3 regions of the Lysinibacillus sp. FSL P2-0066 genome follow, and region 3 is predicted to be linked to each of the others. Evidence: riboswitches for the same ligand, from Rfam matches in the RefSeq annotation. Region 3 holds a riboswitch; each other region holds the start of a gene.
The links. A riboswitch is a leader RNA that binds a small molecule or an ion and turns the genes downstream of it on or off. The one in region 3 is predicted to bind thiamine pyrophosphate.
Positions count from the first base shown of each region.

Region 1: linked by a shared signal. The riboswitch ahead of thiT (energy-coupled thiamine transporter ThiT) and the one ahead of thiW (energy coupling factor transporter S component ThiW) in region 3 are both predicted to bind thiamine pyrophosphate.
Region 2: linked by a shared signal. The riboswitch ahead of thiC (phosphomethylpyrimidine synthase ThiC) and the one ahead of thiW (energy coupling factor transporter S component ThiW) in region 3 are both predicted to bind thiamine pyrophosphate.

Region 1 covers NZ_CP150202.1:3,848,156-3,851,329, reverse strand. Annotated here, with positions in the region: gene MKZ14_RS19220 (SMC family ATPase) at 1-553, shown strand, start outside; gene MKZ14_RS19215 (hypothetical protein) at 595-717, opposite strand; gene MKZ14_RS19210 (DUF4870 domain-containing protein) at 773-1,096, opposite strand; TPP riboswitch at 1,223-1,330, shown strand; gene thiT (energy-coupled thiamine transporter ThiT) at 1,464-2,024, shown strand; gene map (type I methionyl aminopeptidase) at 2,187-2,942, shown strand; gene MKZ14_RS19195 (hypothetical protein) at 2,971-3,174, opposite strand, start outside.
Region 2 covers NZ_CP150202.1:228,607-231,780, forward strand. Annotated here, with positions in the region: gene MKZ14_RS01125 (methyl-accepting chemotaxis protein) at 1-26, shown strand, start outside; gene MKZ14_RS01130 (AEC family transporter) at 138-1,067, shown strand; TPP riboswitch at 1,128-1,242, shown strand; gene thiC (phosphomethylpyrimidine synthase ThiC) at 1,383-3,161, shown strand.
Region 3 covers NZ_CP150202.1:837,150-840,323, forward strand. Annotated here, with positions in the region: gene MKZ14_RS03935 (VWA domain-containing protein) at 1-744, shown strand, start outside; gene thiW (energy coupling factor transporter S component ThiW) at 1,014-1,514, opposite strand; TPP riboswitch at 1,611-1,718, opposite strand; gene MKZ14_RS03945 (MFS transporter) at 1,785-2,981, opposite strand.

The DNA of each region.
Region 1 (3,174 bases), 1.6 Mb from region 3:
ACAAGAAGCAGGGCGAGTAAAGGAGCTCTATGGATTATTAAATGGACAAAACTCGAAAAAGCTATCCTTTGAGCGTTATATCCAAATTAATTACTTAGATCAAATTACAGTTGCTGCCAATATACGGCTATATCATTTATCAAACGGTCAATTTGAGCTTAGGCGCTCAGATAGGTTAGAAAAGCATGCGAAGCAAAGTGGACTTGGTCTTGATGTTTATGATGCCTATACGGATCAATTACGAGATGTCAAAACATTATCAGGTGGCGAGAAATTTAATGCTTCGTTAAGCCTTGCATTGGGGATGGCAGATGTGATTCAAAGCTTCCAAGGTAACATTCATATTGAAACGATGTTTATTGATGAGGGCTTTGGCTCACTTGATGAGGAATCACTAAATAAAGCAATTGATACATTAATTGATTTACAGGATTCTGGTCGCATGATTGGTGTAATTTCGCATGTACCTGAATTGAAATCTGCGATGCCAGCGGTTTTACATGTGGAAAAAACATTGAATGGCCATAGTCAAACCCATTTTGAAGTGAAATAAAATGAAGGTGTATTTCCAGAAAAAAGGAATACGCCTTCGTTTTATTTTTTTCTAGCTGGGGTTGTAGGCGTTGTTCCCTTTTTTGCAGCCATTACTTTTTTTACGATAGGAATAACAATAGGTGCTAACTTGACGGCAGTTTTTACAACGTTTGATACTTTCATCCTAAAACAGCTCCTTTTACAATTACTACTACCTGTTTCACTTAAAAATAAAACATTAACGGATAACACGAACAGCCTGAATTATATTCCAAATCACAATACCTAGTGAGACGAGCGCATAGATGGCGAATGAAGTAAACCAAATAATCATCATGGTCTTGTTGCTGGAGGTTGGATCTAAACTAAATGTAGAAAAAACAAAGACAATAAAGAATAGAATGCCAAAAACAAAAGGTATTAAATGAGAGACAAGTGCACGAATCGAATGTCTTTTTACATCACTGTCTTTTGTCACAAAATAAACAATTAATGGAACGATAAAAGGGGCGAAGAAAATACTAAGATAACTAAAGGCAGCTAAAATTTTTTGATTCTCCATAGTTGTACCTCCTTTTTAAATATTTACGCATGAAAAACAGCAAAGTTTCAAAAAATATATTGTATAGAAGGTTGTAATCCTCCTATCCATTGCGTACAATGAGATTGTTCAAATAAATTCAGATGTAACGACCACAAGGGGAGCTGATGATGTCAGCTGAGACTGGGCACGTAATGCCTTGACTCTTCGAACCTGTAAGTTAACGCTTGCGTAGGGATGTGGATAGAAACCGACACTTGTACGATGTGAGGCTCTGTCCTGACATCGTTTTTTCATTCTTAAAGGAAAAAGGTGTCAGAAAGAGACATATCAGCGCTTTTCTATTCCTGCTCTTGTATCCTACATCGGAACAAAGGAGAGAATATGTATGGACAAAAAAAGACTATTAATGCTAGTGGAGATTGCGATTTTTGCAGCGATTGGTCTCGTACTGGATCAAGTTTCCTTTAAAGTATGGGCACAAGGCGGTTCAGTTAGTCTTGTTATGGTACCAATTATGTTAATAGCATTTCGCTGGGGCTTAGTAGCTGGGTTAACAACGGGACTACTTGTGGGTGTTATGCAAACAATGTTTGGTTCCTATATAGTGCACTGGCTACAAGGATTATTGGATTATGGAGTTGCTTTTACAGTTGTAGGTTTAGCGGCGGTTGTACGTGGACCAGTGTTAGACGCTGCTAAACATATGAATAAAACAAAAATGGCACTTTATATAATAATAGGTACCGTTTTCGCAGGCTTCTTACGATACACAGCACATACAATTGCTGGTGCTGTATTTTTTGCCGAATATGCGGGCGACCAAAATGCATGGATCTATTCCATCATCTACAATGGTACATATATGCTACCAGCAACTATATTAACGGCAATCGTTGGTGTTCTTTTATTCACAGCCGCTCCACAATTAATGCAAAGAAAAGCTTAATGCAAGTCCCTTCACATGAGTGGAGGGACTTTTTTGTCGTGAATAGCTCTTTTAGCACTTTGCAAAGTAGGAAAGCATACAATATTTAAAGCGTTTATCGTTATACGCATAAAAAGTTATGTTATATTAAAGAATAGATATTAGATGAAAGGGACGTTATACATGATTGTAAAAACGCAAGAAGAGATTGAAGCTTTTAAAAAAATAGGACGCATTTGTGCTGAAATTCGTGAAGCGATGAAAGCTGCTACAAAACCAGGTGTTACAACACTTGAGCTTGATGAAATTGCTGGCCGCATGTTTGCAGAGGCAGGCGCTATTTCTGGACCAAAGGGAGAATATGATTTCCCAGGGTATACATGTATTAGTGTTAATGAAGAAGTAGCACATGGTATTCCAGGAAAGCGTGTTATTCAAGAAGGGGATATCGTAAATATTGATGTTTCTGGCTCTTTAAATGGTTATTTTGCTGACACAGGAATTTCATTTGTTGTTGGTGATGGCTATGAGGACAAAGAAAAGCTTTGTCGTGTTGCCAAAAGCGCCTTTGATCGAGCAATGACAAAGGTAAAGGCTGGATCTAAATTAAATCAAATTGGTAAAGCAGTTGAACGCGAGGCAAATGCTAATGGCCTAACTGTTATTATGAATTTAACAGGTCATGGCTTAGGTCAATCTTTACATGATGAACCCAACCATATTTTAAATTATTACGATGCATGGGATTCTACCATTATGAAAGAAGGTATGGTACTTGCGGTTGAGCCATTTATCTCAGCAAATGCAGAGCATATCGTAGAAGCTGGTGATGGCTGGACATTCGTGACACCGGATAAATCACTTGTAGCTCAAATCGAACATTCAGTCATTGTGACAAAAGATAAACCGATTATCTTAACGTCATTAGACGAAGAATAGGATGCAATGAAAAATCCTGCTAACCAATTTATTTTTGGTAGGCAGGATTTTTTTTAATAAATAAAATGCCAACAAAGAGAACACCACATAAAAATAAAGCAGCTGTAGTGACAAGTAGCTCATCAAAACCATTATGTATGGCGATTCCAATATAAGCCCAAATAAAAACACTCGGAAACATAACATCAAAGTGATGGAAACGGATATGTAGTGCAATTACTCCTCCTAATGT
Region 2 (3,174 bases), 610 kb from region 3:
TTGTAAATCGATTTAAGCTTGCTTAAAGGGAAAGGCTGCCTTCGTTATAGAGGCAGTCTTCTTTTATTGTGAAAGTCAGAGAAATTGACCTAGAAGGAATTCGACACTACTATTAACACTGGAAGGGGGACATTGATATGATGTATCTCGGAATGATTTTCTTTCAAATTGTTGTACCTATTTTAGTGTTACTTGTAATAGGCGCTATACTACAAAAGAAATTTCGCTTTAATTTAAAAGCATTATCTCAGCTTATTACATATTGCTTTATGCCAGCAGCTGTTTTTGTAAATTTATATGAAACACATGTGGAATTATCTGTACTGGGAGAGGTCGGATTATTTATTGTACTCTTTATCGGTAGTCAAATGATACTCAGTCACTTTATGGCAAAAGGGTTAGGTTTAGCTAGAACAGAGGCAGCTGTCTTTAAAAATAGTGTTGTGCTCATTAACTCGGGTAATTACGGTATTCCAGTGGCTCAAATGATATTTGCCACGCAACCTATTGGAGTAGCCATTCAGGTCATGCTCGTAATCTTTCAAAATATGACTACGTATACATATGGTTTATACAATTTAATTTCTTCTACAAAGTCAGGTATGACAATCATCAAGGATTTCTTTAAAATGCCTATTATTCATGCGCTGATTATAGGTGTCGCTATGAATTATTTTGATATCGGTATTCCACAGTTTATCAAAATACCAGTAGAACATGTGGCAGATGGATTTATTGCTGTGGCTCTAATTACTTTAGGTGCGCAATTATCACAACTAGAGATGAAATCAATGTTTAATAAAACCGTCTTTATCAGCTGTTTTACGCGACTAATTATTGGACCATCTGTGGCATTGGCCATTATTTATATATTGGGATTAGATGGAGTCGTCGCACAATCACTCTTTATAGCTAGTGCCTTTCCAACATCCCGCAATAGTTCTAGTCTAGCATTGGAATATGATGTAGATTCAGCAACAGCCGCGCAAGCTGTTTTATTTTCAACCATTGTAAGCTGTATAACTGTAACCATTGTGATCTATTTTGCAGAAGTATTATTTACCTAGTAAGATAAAAAATAACTTCCATCTCTTAGTATTATCTGCTACACTAGCATCAAACTAAATAGTATTAACTAGGGGAGTCTGATGAGTCAGGCTGAGAGGGAAACGCTACGAAGTTTCTTGACCCTTTGGACCTGATCTGGCTCATACCAGCGTGGGAAAGTTAAGAAGCTATTGCAGAGTATGCAATCAATAGACCTTTACATTCGTGGCCGGATCCAAATAATTATTTTGGATTCGGCCTTTATTTTTTAGATTGTTGGGGTGAGCTAGAATCGGTCCTTATATCAAAATAAATTTAAGGGAGAGAAGTAGCTCATGTCAGCAATTAGTGAAAAGAATATGACCATTATGTCCAGCTTTGAGGGAAGCAAAAAAGTATATGTGGAAGGATCACGCCCAGATATTCTAGTACCTATGCGAGAAATTGCATTAAGTCCGACAACAGGCAGTTTTGGAAATGAAGAAAATCCTCCTATTCGAGTATATGATACGAGTGGACCCTATACAGATCCAGCCTACCAAGTAGATATTACGAAAGGTTTACCTGCCTTACGAAATACATGGATTCAAGAGCGAGGGGATGTAGAAGTATATGAGGGACGCGCCGTTAAACCAGAGGATAATGGCTTTCGTCGTGCAGATGACCCACGTAATCATGAAAATATCTTTCCTGGATTAGCAAGAAAGCCTTTACGTGCTAAAAAGGGTAAAAATGTGACACAGCTTCATTATGCACGAAATGGGATTATAACGCCTGAAATGGAGTTTGTAGCGATTCGCGAAAATGTGGAACCTGAATTTGTCCGTTCAGAAATTGCAGCGGGGCGTGCTATAATGCCTTCTAATATTAATCACCCTGAGGCAGAGCCGATGATTATTGGACGTAATTTCCATGTGAAGATCAATGCTAATATTGGGAATTCTGCTGTAACTTCTTCCATTGCGGAAGAAGTTGAGAAAATGACCTGGGCAACACGATGGGGTGCAGATAATATTATGGATTTATCGACTGGTAAACATATTCATACAACAAGAGAATGGATTATTCGAAATGCTGCAGTGCCAGTGGGAACAGTGCCAATTTATCAGGCTTTAGAAAAGGTAAATGGTGTAGCAGAGGATTTAACGTGGGAGGTTTATCGTGATACCCTCATTGAACAAGCTGAGCAGGGTGTGGATTACTTCACCATTCATGCAGGCGTCCTTTTACGCTATGTACCACTTACAGCAAATCGTGTAACAGGCATTGTATCTCGTGGGGGCTCTATCATGGCACAGTGGTGTTTATATCATCATCAAGAGAATTTCCTGTATACACACTTTGAGGAAATCTGTGAAATTATGAAAGCCTATGATGTTGCTTTTTCCTTAGGTGATGGTTTACGCCCAGGCTCAATTGCAGATGCCAATGATGAGGCACAATTTGCAGAGCTTGAAACATTAGGTGAGCTAACGCAAATTGCTTGGAAGCATGATGTTCAGGTGATGGTTGAAGGGCCGGGTCATGTACCAATGCATCTGATTAAAGAAAATATGGACAAACAATTAGAGGTTTGTAAGGAAGCGCCCTTCTATACATTGGGACCACTCACAACAGATATTGCTCCAGGTTATGACCACATTACCTCAGCCATTGGAGCAGCGATGATCGGATGGTTTGGTACAGCGATGCTTTGTTATGTGACACCGAAAGAGCATCTTGGTTTACCGAATCGTGAGGACGTTCGTGTGGGCGTTATCACTTATAAAATTGCTGCACATGCTGCTGATTTAGCAAAAGGCCATCCAGGTGCACAACAACGAGACGATGCACTGTCTAAAGCGCGCTTTGAGTTCCGTTGGCGTGATCAATTCAATTTGTCACTAGATCCCGAGCGTGCAGTGGAATATCATGATGAGACACTCCCAGCGGAGGGAGCAAAAACAGCACACTTTTGTTCTATGTGTGGGCCTAAATTCTGTAGTATGAGAATTTCACAGGATATTCGTAATTATGCTAAAGATAAGGATTTAAATACGACTGAAGCGATCCATCAAGGTATGAAGGAAAAGGCTGAGGAGTTTAAAAAAGCAGGCAGCCAAATTTACCAATAATGAAAGAAAAGGC
Region 3 (3,174 bases):
GCTACTGTTGTGGCAGAAAGCGAGAAGGAAGATCCTGTGTTAGCCCAGTGGCAATATGGTCTTGGTAAAACATTTGCCTTTACATCTGATTCAACGGGTAAATGGACAGGAGATTGGGCAAGATGGCAGAATTGGGGAGCATTTTGGCAAACACTTATTTCTCAAATGCTACCAAGCTACAATGATGTAGCCTATGATGTAAGATTGGAAGCAGATGGTTCCTTTATGATTACAGACCCTACAAATGAAGCCGCATTTTTAGATATTGTAGCGGTAAATGAAGCAGGGGAGGAGCTAGAAACACAACTTGAAACCATTTCCGCATCTCAAGTTCGAGCTGTAGTACAAGCTGAACCTGGATTAATTTTCTTCCGTGTAGCAGATGAAAAGCAGGCCATTTACCAGGCAGGTCTAAGTGTTCCTTATAGTGCCGAATACGAACTACTCCCTGTAAATAATCAACTGATAGAAGAGTTGACTCAACAAACAGGAGGCACTGTTTTAAAGGAACCACAAGATGTCTTCCGTGACTTTACGACAAAAGGAGCAGATCGGCAAAATATTGCCACATGGCTGCTCTTAGCGAGTATGCTCCTATTCTTTATTGATATTACCATAAGACGTTTTGGTTGGAATTTCCTAACGAACGCGAAGAAGAAAGAGCCGCTGGTTGAGGAAAAACCTGTACAGGCAGAGAATACAAATGTAGCACAGTTATTAAAAGGCATGAAAAAGAGATCTTAAAATGGAGGAGGCAGTGCAAACTTTAATAGGTTTGCACTGCTTTTTTTGTATTGTTTGAATAGAGAGTTGCTCCCTTTGTAGAGAGCGGCAAGGTGATCTAAAAAGTGGGCTCTTTGCTCATAAGGAGAAGAAAGGCGCTCTAAGAAGAGCCATTGCCGCTCATAAAGGAAGAAAGACGTCCAAGTTTGGGCACAGCCTTCTCATAAAATGAAGAGAGACGCTTTAATTTGGACTACCCCTATTTCAAAGAATGCTCCTATTCTCCCCTCTCAATAAAGAGAAGAATTAAACCTCTTTACTAGCTCCGTTTTACACAAGCTGCTAGCAACCATAACACCTAAAATGGCGCCGATTATACTTGATGTTAAAAAGGCTGGTAGGAAGAAGAGAGCTGCTACAGATGTGCCCATGAATAATTTTGCATAAGGGACGGCAATAAGTGAAGCAAGAATGCCAGTGCCTACAACTTCTCCGATACATGCTAACCACATTTTACTGCTATATTTATAGGCAAGGGCAGCACAGAACGCGCCAATGACACTTCCAGGGATAGCTAATAGAGAGCCTGTCCCGGTAAGGATTCGAATGATAGCCGTGACAAAGGCAACAATAACTGTTGGTACGGGTCCAAGTATAATGGCTCCTATCACATTAATAGCATGCTGAACGGGGTATGCACGTGCGATTCCTGTTGGGATGGATATGAAAGTAGACCCTGCAACAGCAATGGCTACTAATAAAGCCATAACTGTTAATTTACGAATTGACATAAGGTTCACTCCTTTTGATAAAGTTCGTGAGGAAAAATAAAAAGGCCGCCTCCTTGAAACACAATAGGAAGCGGCCTTGCCTGTATATAGTGACAATAGCAAGTAGCGCCACTTCCCTCCGCTAGTATGAACTAGATCAGGTTCAAAGGGTCCGTATATTACCATATACGTCTCAGCCTTTTAAAGACTCCCCTAGTGGTTAAAATCATTCAATTTTGTGAATCAACAATAATGTAACATACTGCTAAAAATAGTCAATGATTTTTCAGACTATTTTGTATCGGGATGCATTAAATGAGGTGCTTTTTTCAATGTCCAGATGAGCGCAAGGAAGAAGCAGGCTAATAATATGATAGATCCGAAAATATAGGGGCTATTCATATTCCAGTCAAATAATAGACCAGCTAAAGCAGGTCCAATCATATTCCCAAGGCTCATATAGGCATTATTCAAGCCCGCAGCAAATCCTTGCTCTTTCTCTGCAAGCTTTGAGATAAGTGTATTAACAGCTGGACGAATTAATGTCGTTGCTGTAGAGAAAATCGTTGCTACAACTAATATAAGGGCAAAGCCAGAAACAAATAATATTAAGAAAATAGCAACAGCTGCAATAAATAAATTGACAAGTACTACTTTCATTTCACCGAAGCGATTGAACAGTGGTGTAATGATAAACATTTGTACTACTACTCCAAAAGCACCACCAACAACTAATATAATTGCTATATCCACAGGTGTGTAATTAAACTTTTCTGTCACAAATAATGATAATGTCGTTTGGAAATTTGCAATTCCGAATGAGAACACCAGCATAATAATAAGCATTACAAAATAAGGCATATGTATGGAACGAGCCATTTGCTTCGCCAGATTGTCTTGCTTTTGTTTCTGCTGAGCAGTGTTTGGTTTGGTAGATGGTAATAAGAAATAAGATAAAATAGAAGCTAGGATGGCTGCAGCTCCAGCGGTGAAAAATGGAAAATGTAAGCTTACCTTTGCTAAGAAACCACCGATTCCTGGCCCAATCATAAAGCCAAGAGACATAGCGGCACCCAACATCCCCATACCTTTCCCACGTTCTTCATAGGTTGTGACGTCAGCAACAAAAGCCATAATAGGAGGTGCAACAAATGCGGAACCTAGACCACCTAAAAAGCGTGCTAAAAAGAGCATCCATACATCTGTAGCAAGGCCGAAACCGATTTGAGCAAGACCTGTTACGATAAGACCGAAAATAATTAAATTTTTTCGACCGTACTGATCTGAAAGATTCCCAGCAATAGGAGAAAATACGAATTGAGCTAAGGCGAACGTTGCAATTAGCATACCTAGAACTTGTCCTGCTGCACCAAATATTTTTAAATACTCTGGCATGACAGGAATAATTATGCCGATACTCCCCATTGCGATAAACATATTAAACATTAAAATATACAAAGCCGCCTTATTGGACTTCTGCTGGGTCATCGAATGAACCCCCTTTTTGTAATCAAATATAGTACAGTCTATCATAAAGAATTATTGCTTGGCTAATAGTTAAGATTATAGAGTTGGTTCTATATTTAGAATGGTTTTCCACAAAAGGTTTCGTCAGGGCACCAAGAATTGTAAAATAATCCACTTTTGTAATAAGAATGGATGGACTTCGCTTGTGAAATTT